One region of the Prochlorococcus sp. MIT2309 genome, then DNA from elsewhere that is predicted to be linked to it. Evidence: predicted binding sites of a transcription regulator. Region 1 holds the regulator's gene; the other holds the start of a gene.
What was found. The regulator NtcA, encoded in region 1, controls nitrogen genes in cyanobacteria. The targets are predictions, from matches to a motif close to GTANCNNNNGNTAC.
Positions count from the first base shown of each region.

Region 2: AC6EJA_RS02655 (CbiX/SirB N-terminal domain-containing protein) is a predicted target of NtcA. The motif match lies at 3,561-3,574, and genes of this name have one in related genera.

Region 1 covers NZ_CM186282.1:911,136-917,909, forward strand. The annotation lists gene AC6EJA_RS05065 (DUF3146 family protein) at 1-175, shown strand, start outside; gene AC6EJA_RS05070 (RuvC family protein) at 159-593, opposite strand; gene AC6EJA_RS05075 (DUF3084 domain-containing protein) at 590-1,573, opposite strand; gene ntcA (global nitrogen regulator NtcA) at 1,636-2,376, opposite strand; gene AC6EJA_RS05085 (cob(I)yrinic acid a,c-diamide adenosyltransferase) at 2,575-3,231, shown strand; gene dcd (dCTP deaminase) at 3,241-3,831, shown strand; gene thyX (FAD-dependent thymidylate synthase) at 3,834-4,466, shown strand; gene AC6EJA_RS05100 (thioredoxin domain-containing protein) at 4,477-5,049, opposite strand; gene trmB (tRNA (guanosine(46)-N7)-methyltransferase TrmB) at 5,085-5,729, opposite strand; gene AC6EJA_RS05110 (DUF3177 family protein) at 5,831-6,442, shown strand; gene AC6EJA_RS05115 (DUF7734 family protein) at 6,452-6,763, shown strand; gene ileS (isoleucine--tRNA ligase) at 6,764-6,774, opposite strand, start outside.
Region 2 covers NZ_CM186282.1:465,543-472,316, reverse strand. The annotation lists gene AC6EJA_RS02670 (HEAT repeat domain-containing protein) at 1-652, opposite strand, end outside; gene AC6EJA_RS02665 (formate/nitrite transporter family protein) at 663-1,553, opposite strand; gene AC6EJA_RS02660 (ferredoxin--nitrite reductase) at 1,803-3,422, opposite strand; gene AC6EJA_RS02655 (CbiX/SirB N-terminal domain-containing protein) at 3,708-4,502, shown strand; gene cobA (uroporphyrinogen-III C-methyltransferase) at 4,499-5,332, shown strand; gene AC6EJA_RS02645 (hypothetical protein) at 5,912-6,064, opposite strand; gene AC6EJA_RS02640 (hypothetical protein) at 6,061-6,231, opposite strand; gene clpS (ATP-dependent Clp protease adapter ClpS) at 6,507-6,774, opposite strand, start outside.

The DNA.
Region 1 (6,774 bases):
CGCAGGTAATTATGAATGGGGATTCATATGGAAGTTTAATAAAGGAGAACTAACTGTATCTCCTCCTCTTGGTAGAGCCTTAATCAAAGATTCTCTTGAAAAATTCCTCATTAAAGACGATTATAAGCTTGAACCAGGGAGTGACTATGTTTTTACTATTAGGGCCAAATTTTAAAATCTTTATAAGTCTTCCAGGTGAATTTTAATTTAATGTGATCTTCAAGAAGTATAAGAGCAGCTAAGGCATCTAAGTTTTCTCTTGGAATTAATAATCCATTTGGAATAAATTTTAAATAATATTTTTTAGGCCAAATTTCCCAATATCTTTCTCTAGCTCTTAAAGTGGTATTTCTCTCATCTATTAATTTTACTTTTAAGTTCGTAGTGTTGCTAATTTCATCTTGCCAATATTTACTACCTGTTCCATTACCCAAAATTAGAAAATCAATTTTAACTTTCTCTTCCCAAATTTTAATTAATTTTATTACATGACTAAAGCTAACAACTTTTGCTTCAGTAATAGAAAGAGAAGATATTTCGGCTAATACCATTCCGCATTTCTTAGATCCTGGATCGATAGAAATGACATTCATTGATTAATATTCTTAATTAAATTGAAAGTTTCAAGACTTACTGAAACAGTATCAATAGTACTTCTATCGCTATCCGAAATTGAATTCAATTTGACTAAGGTTTTTTGACTATTTTCAAGTTTTCTGACAAGTTTATTTATTTTATTTTTATTTATTTTTATATCTGTTGTTAACGAGCCTCTCCTTTTTACTTCAGCAAGTGTTGAAGAGAGAAGCAATTTTATATTTTTTTGTATTTGTAGTTTTGTCATATTTTTTGGATTTAAAGTAATTGTTGCAATGACCTCGTCTTTTGCAACAATCTTTTTATTTGGAATAACTTCAGGGAAAGCATATATAAAATTTTCTCCTCTCAAAACGTTACCAGCTGAGCGAATGTTTACGATCCAACTACCTTTTTTTTTGATAACTTCTTCGAGCCGATTAATATGATCTCGTCTTACCAATAAAATTCTTCTATTTGGTTTTTCTCCTGGTCTCATTTTTAAATAAGCATAAAGATTTGCCTTTTGTAAAATATTTTCTATTTTTTGCTTAATCTTATTTGTATCTTTAATATTTAAAGTTGAACTAGCCAAAGATTCACCACTGCTTATAACTACATCACCTCTCCTAAGTGCAATTAAGTCAATTTCTAATTTTTTTAATTCTCTTTCTCCACTTACAATTCTATTTTCTAAATTTTTCCTCTCTTTTTTTAAGGGAACTAAAGCCTCTCTACTTTCTTGTAACTTAGCTTGCAAGTCATTCAGTTCGAACAATCCCACTCTGAGTTCCCTGCTTACAAGAAGCATCAAGCCAAGTGATAATGCACTAATAGAACTTCCAGTGAGAACAGTAATAAAAACTGCTGTTCTTCTTGGTCTTAATTTAAAAATGCTTAATCTTGCTTTACCCACGCGAGAACCTAGGCGGTCCCCCAAGGTTGATAGGAGTCCTCCTAAAATCAGAAGAGAAATAATTAGAAGCCAACCCGTCACAAGCCAAAAAGTTAACTTTTTTACTGATATATTCAGTATCTATATGTTGACACCTAAAGGGATTAGTTGAAACGTTTTGCCAGTGCAATAGGATCAAACACTGTTATTTTTTTTCTATCAATCTGGAGAAGACCTGCGTTTTTCAAGTCGCCTAGTAGCCTAGTAATGGTTACCCTGGTTGATCCAATAGCTTCGGCTATTGATTGATGAGACAAGCGAAGATCGATAGTTATGCCCTTTTCGCCTGGGACACCAAAATCCCTGCAAAGTACTAAAAGGAAACTCACAAGTCTTGATGACATATCTCTATGGGTTAAAGTTTCGATCATCGTCTCAGTTTGAAGAATTCTGCTCGATAGGCCCTGCATCAGAAGCATGCTGACAGCTGTATCTGCCTCTATTGCTTTCTTAACTGACGCAGCAGGTGCCGTTATCATCTCAACTTTCGTAAAAGCAACAGCGTGATAAAAACGATCAGATCTGTGGCCGGTTAGGAGAGATAAAACCCCAAATAAACTATTTTCTCTGAGCAAAGCAACTGTAATCTCCTCTCCTGACTCATAAACTCTCGATAGCCTTACAGCACCTCTTCTAATTAAATAAACTCTCTCAGCAGGATCACCAGGGAAAAAAATAGTTTTAGATCGGTCAACAACATCTGTTGAAGCCCCATCAAGAGCCCTGATGACATCAATCAATGAGGCTTTCGTCAATTCAATAGTATCTTTTGTTGTATTCACAGACTGAACGCCAATGGGTTTTGCCTGCGCAAATCGATGGAATCCACTCGAGGAGGCAACCATAACGAGAAAATCAATGGCTTGAGGTTAATAAGACAAGAGAAATGGTTGTGTAGCCATGAGTACTTTTTATGATCTTAATGAATTCTATTAGTTTCAACTCTTTTGACCAAAGGCCATGCTATACGGTTGAAATAACTTGATTTTCAGTTCCTCCTGTAAAACAAATATCACTGCAAATATTATTAAGCACTACCTATAGTGCTTAATCGCGTTGTACATAAGTCTGACGACGCTAGATTGTTCAAAGCGATTGGTATTAAAAATAAAATGTCATCACCTCTTAAAACTGTTGAAGATTCATCCGTAAACCACTTAGTTGGATTACCAAGTCCAACCACATCAAAAACGGGGCCCCATCTAAAGCTGGTTATTCCTCAGGGGCAATTACAAGTTCATACTGCGTCGGTTAGAGGAAGTTTTTCTATGGTTTTTAGTGATGCATTGCGAGCTGCAGGATTTGGGAGCAAAGTACTCATTGCACAATTTCTAAAGGGAGGTGTGTCTCAAGGACCAAAAAATGGAATTAAGCTTTGCAATAATCTCCAATGGATAAGACCAGACATTCCAAATTGTATTGATATCTCAAATCGAGATTCTTCTGAAATTGATCAATCTGAATTTGAAAATGAAATAAAAAATATTTGGGAAATCTGCAAAGAAAAATTAATAAGAAAAGAAATCGATCGATTAGTCCTTGATGAGATAAGTCTTGCGGTTAGATTAGGTTTTATAGATGAAAATGACTTGATTTCTACACTTAATAAAAGACCTCCAGCTATTGATGTAATCCTCACAGGGCCATATATTTCCAATGAGATAAATGAAATGGCTGACCAAGTCACTTCACTTCGCTGACATCAAGTAATGCTAAAAAACGACCTTTGGATCACTGAAAAAGCCAAGGAGGGAATGATAGTTCCCTTTCAAGAAAAATTAGTGAGACATCTCAAACCTGAAAATAAAAATCCCGTACTTAGTTTTGGATGTTCCTCTTATGGATACGACCTTCGTTTATCAAGCAAAGAATTTTTAATATTCAGGCATGTGCCTGGAACGGTAATGAACCCAAAAAAATTCAATCCATTAAATCTTGAAAAAACACCCTTGCAAAAAGATGAAGATGGAGAATTTTTTATTCTCCCGGCACATTCATACGGCTTGGGAGTTGCGCTAGAAAAAATGAAAGTACCAGAAAACATAACAGTTATATGTCTTGGTAAAAGCACCTACGCCCGATTAGGGATAATTGTAAATACAACTCCAGCAGAAGCAAGCTGGGAAGGTCACTTGACACTTGAATTTAGTAATAGTTCTGGAGCTGATTGCCGGATTTATGCCAATGAGGGTATTTGTCAATTGCTATTTTTTGAGGGCGACCAATGTGAAACTACTTACAGTGATCGAAAAGGTAAATATCAACATCAACCAGAAAGAGTCACTCTTGCGAAAGTTTAACCATGACAAATGTTCAGTTAATAAGCATTACCCCTGATGCTGAAAAGACTATGGCTTATATAGCCAGAGTTAGTAATCCATCAAATCAAGAAAATGAAAAATTCGATGGTTTATTAAAGTACTGCATCAAAAATGAGCACTGGAGTGTATTCGAGCAATCATTTATGACACTTCAAATCGAGACAAATAGAGGTATCGCAGCTCAAATACTTAGACATAGATCATTTACTTTCCAAGAGTTTTCTCAAAGATATTCTGAGAGTACTCAATTGGGAAGTATTCCCATTCCTGAATTAAGGCGACAAGACAATAAAAACAGGCAAAACTCAACCGAAGATCTACCTAAGGAGATAATAAAAAAATTTAACGATAAAATTAAAATTCAGTTTGACTCAGCAAAAAAACTTTATGAAGAATTACTTGAAGCAGATGTCGCAAAAGAGTGTGCAAGATTCGTTCTGCCTTTATCAACTCCAACAAGAATATATATGACGGGTTCATGCCGTTCTTGGATACATTATATTTCCCTAAGAACAGCACATGGTACCCAAAAAGAACACATGAAAATTGCAGAAAATTGCAGGAAAATATTTATAACAAACTTTCCAGTCGTTGCAAGCGCACTAGAATGGTAAATATTAATAATCAGCCATGAGCTCTTGGATTAAAGGAATTCTTACTTTTATTTTTTTCTAGCAATATAGAAGTTATCTCTGATAAATCACCTTCTTGTTTTTTGTTTAAATAAGCATTTAAGTCTTTCCCCTTATCTAATGAATCAAATATTTGAATTAATTTAGATTCACTCTGAAGACCATAAAAGACACCTTTAGGATTTGTATTTTTATCAAATATATTTATCTGAGGGATTCCATTTACTTCATATTTATTAACTAAGTTCTCCCATTGTTCATTATCAACATTTAGCATGACAAAATTAATAGAACCTTGATATTTTTTCTCTATATTTTTTAAGGATGGGGCCATTTCTCTACAGATTTCACACCAATCCGCATAGAATTCGAGGAAAGTTGGTTTCCCATTTGCAAAAGCTTCATTTAAGGGGATAGATTGTGCCTCTAGCTCCTGAAGTGTTGTACGCGTGTTGAAGCTTCCTTTAAAGAAAAAAAGTGAAAGTGAAATTATAAAAGCAACAGAAATTAGTATTACCTTTTGCGGAGTATTAAGTTGTTGATTTTCTTTTGTGCCATTGGTCATTATATAAAGCGAATATTTATCTCATATTAAAAAAATTATTTGCCTATTTCAATATTATTTCTAATGTAAAGAGCTCGATATATTGGGAGATTTTTTTTTATGGCATATTGCTCTCTTTCTGTGGTCCCATCAAATGGATTATTTTTAAGCCATTCATTTTTATTAATTACAACCCTCCTATAGAAATTAGATTCCTCAATTAATTCTGTCATAGGCTTGATAATTGAGTAAACATCACTTTGAATAAATAACTCTGATTCAGGAAGGAATGATTTAGATATCGCTAAAAGTAATTCTGGTTGCAGGACTCTGCGCTTGAAGTGCCTTCTTTTAAACCAAGGGTCTGGAAACTGAATAGAAACTCTTCTCAATATATGTCTTTTCAAATTTACTATCCATCTTTCCAAACTTACGTTTGCGTTGCAAAAGAAAAAATCTAAATTTTTCAGATCCAAAGCATCTCTTTGTTTTTTAGCAGATATAACCAAAGGTTTTCTAATTTCTACTCCCACATAGTTCCAGTCGTTATTATGTGATGCCATTTTTAATAGAAACTTTCCTCTTGCAGATCCGATATCTAAATGGATTGGTAAATCATTTTTTTCAAATAAATTATTTACATTTGGTAACTCTAAAGGCTCCTGATAAAATTTACTTAAAGGATTGACATGCTGCCGCATTTTTATTTCTGTATAAGTTCAACTTGAAAATTAATAATAAACTAACAAACTGATGAATTCTATATAAGCTATCTAATGATATCATTTAATTAAAAACATCTGTGTCTGAAATCCAATACGATTCATTAATTTGGCTTTATTACCGGCTTGCGGCAACTTTTGCCTTTGGTCTGCCTATTGTTCTTCTAGTATGGTCAGCAGCAAAAAAAGAAAGTGCAATTTTTAGATTAATGTCTATTTATTGGAAAGTATCGAGCCTACTAATTATCAGTATCCTTTTACTTACAAATAATCAACGAATAGGCATTTTGACGGCTTTTATTTCAGCAATTTTAATTGCGGGATCAATTTGGTTTTGGGTTGACTTAAATGAGGAACTTGATGAAATGCCAAAATGGAAAGCACTTCCTCTTACAACAAAAATATGGCGATGGGCATTAACTTTTTTATGTTTTGGACATCTATACATTTCTACACTAACTTTGAATTGTTTCACCTTTTTCAATCAAAATAATTGTCTTTCCTGGACAGAGGACCCAAAAAATCTACATAGAGTTTCAAGCATAGTTATGAAATTTCTATTCGGCGGAGAATGGACTCAAGGATTAGCTGGTTTTGTAGGTTATGCATCTTTAATAATTTATGCTATTGGCCTAATACAATGGTTGTTAATTAGATTTCCTAAACAAGGACGAATAGCAGGAGAATTTTAATCTATTTATATGAAAAATGATTACCTTATAAAAAAGCTTGAGGCCCTAAGTCAAGAAAAAAGAGAGAGGATTCTTATAATTAAAGGCATTTTAATAAATCAATTTAAACAAGAAGAAGACCTAGAGATAGTCATTTATAGGGGTTTCTCAAGTTCATTAACTCACCCAACAGAATTTAATGAGCAAGAAACAACAATTCCAAGAAACTCAAAATTATTATCCGCTATTCTTATCAAGGCACCAATGAATCTCTCCTCAAGAGAAATAGTTAAGGGACCAAATAAACCCGAAATTTTTTTAAATTTAAATCAGTGGGAATAATTATTTTAATT
Region 2 (6,774 bases), 450 kb from region 1:
TTCGAGATAATGAAGACAATGCAATGATACTTTCGTCAGTGCCAATAGCTCCTAAAGCAATTAAAGCAGTTTCTACAGTTTTATCTGTCCCATTCATTGCAACTTTACTTATACAATTAATAATTTTTTCTTCATCACGGCGCTGAAGTATTCTTATCACCTCTATGACTACCTCCTCTCTAAAATCAAATAACAAATCTTCAACTAACTCAAGAATTTCCGATGCATTAAGTAAATGAGATTTAAAGCGAAGAAGATTTAGACCTCCCAATCGAATATGAATAGACTTCTCTTCGAGGATATTTTTTAGATCATTAGTTGGAATCAATGCTCCCCAACAGGAGAGAGCTTTTACTATATTTAATTTAGGTGTTGTTTCTTCTCTAAGAAGTTTTAATAAAAAATCATATGCTTCTTTTTGATGGCATAAACCCGTGGCATGTATTAGTTCGGGCTGAAATCCATATTTTTTAATGAGAGACTTTGTTACTTCCCAACCTTTATCAGCTAATAAGCCTAGTCTTTCCCCAATTGTAAAACGTAATTGGTTAGATAATTCTAAGGAATAAACCTGCTCATACCATTTGGCATCAATTGAAATAGGTTTAACACTGTTAAACCTATCCCATATTTGTGTTTCGGTGATAATCATAAATAATTAATCAACGTGCACCCAATTCAGCGGCTAATTCTCTCTCTAACTTCTCATCATGAACACTAGGGAGTACATTGCTCATTTTAGTCCTATGTGTGCTATAGAAAAGCATTCCAATAAATACCATTCCACCAACAATATTTCCCATTGTTACTGGAATAAAATTCCAAAATAACACTTGATTAAATCCAACTCCAGAGCCTAAAAGAGGACCAGCAGTGTGAAGGAACATGTTAACAACAATATGTTCCATTCCCATGGTTTGGAATGCAGTAATAGGTAGCCAACATGCAAGAATTTTTCCAGGAACACTTTTACTAACTAGAGCCATTGTTACTCCTAAACAAACCAACCAATTAGCAATAACTCCACGTATAAAAGCTAAAAAGAATCCTGTACTTCCCAATGCTTGATATTTAACAAGAACATTAGATTTGTTAATTGATATGATTTTTGCTGCTACAACAGCCCAGCCTTTACCTCCTGCTGCAGCTGCTAATGGCTCTACAGTGCCAGCACTGGTAAGACTAATAGATAATAAGCATGCAACAAGAGCCGTTCCAAGGAAATTGCCTAACCATACCCACATCCAATTCCTAAAAGTAGCCTGCCATGTGCTTTTCCCAGCCCAAGTTGCCATAGGTAACAAGGCAAAATTACCTGTGACTAATTCCATACCAAAAAGAACTATACTTGCGAACCCAAAAGGAAAGATAACTGATCCCAAAAAAGGCATTCCAGATTGAATGCCTACAGTAATTGCAAGACAAGTTGCTAATCCTAATATCGCTCCTGAATAGAATCCACGTACTAATAAATTTTTTACACTTACATTTGATTTTTTACCACCAGCTGTAATCATTCCATCAACTAATTCGTTGGGAAGGACATAATCCATTTGCGAATTGTTTACTTGCATTTTTTTGAGTAGATTGTTTAATAATTAATATTTTTAATCGCTTATGCGATTCATAAGTTTAGAAAATAAATCCTGCCCTCCATTCATTTGATTTATTGAGGGTTTTTCATTTCCAAGTGAAGAAAACCAATTTACAAAGATAGAGAAATAATCTTTGCTTTTTGTTTTAGAATCCATTTTATTAATTAATGAGGTTAAGAATGATGATTATGAGGTGAAAGCAATTACTTAACCATTACTGCTTTCACCAAGTTCACTAAACCAATTCATAAAACGTGAAAAGAAATCAATAGTTTGAGGTTTTAACTGTGTTTTTAATTCAGCTGAATAACGTGTAATAAGTATTTGCTTTAGAGTCTCTTTTAACTTCTCAGATGGAACTGATTTCTTTTCTAATTTGCCTATTTTATTAACTGGACCTTGTTCTCCTCCTATAGATATATCAAACGCTTCAACGGTTTCTCCTTCTTCATTTTTAGCTTTTTTACCAGTTAATCCAATCGCACCCATATAAGCCTGGCCACAACTATTTGGACAACCAGTCCAATGAATTTTGATTTCCTTTGGAAGTGTTAATTCATTTTCTAATTCCTTTGAAATTTTTAAAGCTTGATCTTTTGTATTAACTAAGGCGAATCCACAATATTTATTTCCTGTACATGATACTGTTCCAGCAGCAATGTTACTAGGTTTCAATTTAAATCTTTCTAGAAAAGCCTCCTTTTTGAAATCAAATAAATTTTCCTCAGAAATATTAGTAATTATTATATTTTGATCTTCTGTTAGACGAACATCACCATTACCATAGTTTTTTAAAATATCGGATAAATCTTGAAGATCAGATGCTGAAAGTCGACCAACAGGAATATGAAGTCCTGCATAATATTTTCCATTCTGCTTTTGACGATTAATACCAAAGAACGTTCTAGGCTTTGTTGCAAAATTAGAGCCAGGATCTTCTTTTAATTTACCTAATTTATCTTCTAAAAGATTACGAAATTTATCAACTCCAATCTTATTTAAATAAAGCCTAAACCTACCTTTTTGCCTTGAAGATCTTTCTCCATTATCTCTCCATAAAGTTATTATAGATTGAGTAACTTTAAAAATTTGGTCTTCCTTTATCCATACATTTAGTGGAATTGCGTAAGCATTTAAAACAGAAGAAAGTATACCGCCAACCCATATACTAAATCCTAATTGGCCTTTATCAATTACAGGGTGAAAAATAAGATCATTATGAAGAAGAAAATTATCTTTTGAACCAGCTACAGCTGTATTCCACTTCCTTGGTAGATTGGAAAATTCTTGATTTCCATTACCAGAATTAGTTAGAAATTTATCAAGCTTCAATGTATATTCTCTTGTATCTATTATTTCTTCTGGGTCTACCCCTGCTAATGGATTTCCTGTTACATTTCTAGGATTATCAAATCCTGATTGAATTGTATTTATACCAGCAATTTTTAACCTTTTAAGTATTTCAGGTAAATCACTTATTAATATTCCCCGAAGTTGTAGATTCTGCCTTGTAGTTATATCACAACTACCATCTTCGCCATATCTTGCGACAATGGAAGCTATAATACTTAGTTGATTTGAATTAAGAATACCATTTGGAATTCTTAATCTTAACATAAACTTTCCTGGCGTTTTAGGTCTCCAAAACATTCCGTACCATTTAAGCCTAAGTTCTAAATCTGTCTTATCTAATTCTTCCCATCCAATTCGTGCAAATTCTTCTATTTGACTTCCAACTTCTAATCCATCTTTTAGAGCCTTATTCTTTTCAATCTTATTTAATTTTTTTTCTTCTAGATAATATGGTAAAGGCTTAGTAGAAGTCATAGCTGTAGATTATTAATAAGATAAGAAGTTTTTATTTTTTAATTCATTGATGAATTATATAATTATTCAATCTTATAGCTAGTATCTGCTTTGTAATCAAAAATACAGTTTTAAATATTTCTCCGAATATTTTTTTTGGTAGCATTAATTACATATAAATTACATTCTTTTTGATTATTTGAATATCTTAGCGAATCAATAGTATTGACGTCCTATTTCTCCAAAAGCTCTCATAGTTCCTTCCTTCAGCATTATCCAAACTTGGTTCATGGCAGCCAGGTCTCTATGGAACAGACTCTTAAATTGTTTAGACCTTCTAACAGTTTGCCTTCTGTTAATCATCTTATATCCGCCCCTTCTATGGCTTCTTTTTCTCATCGCTTAAATCCCTTAGTTGATATTAATCCAACTTCAACATTTTTTTTTAGGGAAGATCTGTCGCGAGTTATACCAAATATTAAAGATTCGAATCCATCTAGAGATCTGAGGTTAGTAATACATGGATCTGCAGGAGGAGAAGTTCATGATTTATTTAAATATTTAGTTCGAGAAGTCCAACATCTAAGAGGAACCCATGTGGACTTAGAGGTCCTAACTCAAGAGCAGCCCATGCCTTCAAGTTCATCTTCTATTTTGCTTGTACCTTTATTTTTATTACCAGGGAAACATGTCCAAAATGATATTCCTATTATATTCAGGCGTTTAATTAATCAAGGAGTTGATGTAAAACTAATTCCGTTTTTAGGTTCTTGGCCTTTTTGGATTTCAATTTTGAAGTACTTTGTTATGATCAAATCACAAAAAGAAAAGTCTATATTGCTCCATCACCCTATAAATACTGGGAAACTTGGGAATAATTATCTAAAAAATTTAAAAAGGATATTAAAAATACCAATTATCAGCTGGACTCAGTGGAAAGCTTCTCCAGATGGCTTAGATACAACATTCACTCCGATTCCTTTCGCCTTAGCTCCCAACAAAAATACTGAGGGATTAAGAAAAAGTGATTCAATATCTTCATTGTTAGAGGTTGATTTATTTCTAGTTAATTTAATTAAAATTTTATCAATCATGCCATGACTACTTTTAATAAAGGCAAGGTGTACTTGGTTGGAGCTGGTCCAGGAGATCCAGATTTATTGACAGTGAAGGCAAGTAGATTGCTAAAAAAATGCGATGCTTTAATTTATGATTCATTAATTCCAAAAGAATTCCTTAAATATACATCTAATTCTTGTAGGCATTATTTTGTGGGAAAGAGACGTAGGGATCATACATTCACTCAGGATCAAATCAATAAATTTTTAGTTGAATTAGCCAAAGATCATTCTTGTATTGTGCGTCTTAAAGGAGGAGATCCTTTCTTATTTGGTAGAGGAGGAGAGGAAGCAGAGTGGTTGGTTCGTAATGGTATAGAGGTTGAAGTTGTACCAGGTATTACCTCAGGTATGGCAGCTCCTACCTATATGGGTATACCCCTGACTCATAGAGAAGCGGCATCATCAGTGACTTTCGTGACAGGACATGAGGGAGATAATAAAAAATGTCATACTGTTAATTGGCGTGCATTGGCGAATGCAAGTGATGGACTAGTTATTTATATGGGGATGCATAATCTTGATTACATTGTTAACGAATTAATATCTGGCGGTTTAGATCCCTCGACACCATCAGCAATTATTCATCAAGCCACACTTCTGAATCAGAGATGTATTAAGGCACCATTAAATAAACTTCTTAAAGAGAAGAAATCTAATGGAATTCTATCTCCTTCAATAGTGGTTGTTGGTGAAATTATTAATCATCAAATTGATAAGTGTTCACCTATCCCGAGTCATCTAACGCTTACTAAATTAAAAGATTTGATGAGTTTTAGAAATGAGAAAGAATGTATTTCGGTTGATATCTGATATTTATTAAAGAACTTCTATTTACGTTATGAGAATTTTCCCCTAAACCCTTTAGAGAGAATGGAAAATTTAAATACTAAAAAGAGTATTAGTTGATAATCAACGGATCGTTCGCTTGAGGAGCACTATGTCGTAGGTTCAAATTTTGTCGCCTCGGTTGGTTACATAGCAGTCTCATTTCATGACGTCCTTCTTCTGGTAAATCTCCTAAGGATTTACTTCTAGTGTTTTGATGTTTGGTGAAAATTAAGCCCCTCATCTAATGAAAAAAAAAGGACTGATCTTTTTCAGTCCCTTTCACGCTTTGATTTGAAAATTAAAGCTTGGTTAACCAGTACCAGAACAAGAGAAAGCACTAGGAAGGAAATTCTTGAAGATTGGCGCCTGCCTTGAGCCGTAAATAAAAAAAGTTGAGGTGACTAAAGTAAGACCAATCTTGAAGAATCTATTTGGGTTGATATGCAATGCTTTTGTCAGAGATGAATTTATATGTTTTAGATGATTTTGATAAATCTAGTCTCTCAATTGAATTTTGCAGCATAAAAAAATACTTGTCTTATAAATTCTTTTAATCCTCAATTACCCCATCGCTGCTATTTCTTCGGCAACCTGTTTATTCCTTTTAATAACTTCTTCATCGTTAAAAACTGGCTTGTCATCCCACTCAACTCCAAACTTTTCTCTCCAAATTGCAAAGTGCTCATCCACTTTTAGATGATTATCAGCCTTCAAGTTACAAATACCTCCCCGGTTTGAGGAGCATGAACTCTACTTATCAGTTCAAAACCATCAAAGTTATCTTTAGGTGCTCCATTTGCAATGTATTGCTCGAATAATTCATACCCCTCAGACTGAGAGAGCGTGTCAGGGATTAAACCGTGAACTTGATAGTAAGCCATAGAATTGGAAGCCTTTTAAGAATTACATATCATTTAAAATTTTATGTATTAAAGGGGTATATCTTTTGCCTCTCCTGATATTTAGGCTTAATCAGTGAAGGACTGAAAAGAAGAAATAATTAATAAAAATAATTGTGTTTAAGGCAAGTGCAAGTGGCACTGAAAATCCAATTATTATGAGGTTTATTGCATCCCAGTAGCCCACCCCATAAAGATGAACTCAAGAAAAGAGTTTTTCTATTGCTTTGCTGAGAGTCCATATACGAATGAAAATTTTATGCTTTTTCAATTGGAGCCATTGTTAATCCTTTTCTAATAAGTTGTTGATGATATAGCTCTGCCTGTTCAAAGGGGCCTCTCCATACTTCTGCCAATCCTTCCCTATCTACTTCGAAAGCAAGTAGCCATGATTTTTTTTCACTCATTCCAGGAATGATTGACTCAAGACAATTTGCTACATGTTCAAACGTATTAAAGTCATCATCAAGAACTATTATTCTTGCTTCTGGATATTTTCTTTTTGTTGTCCTTGGTTCTAAGACT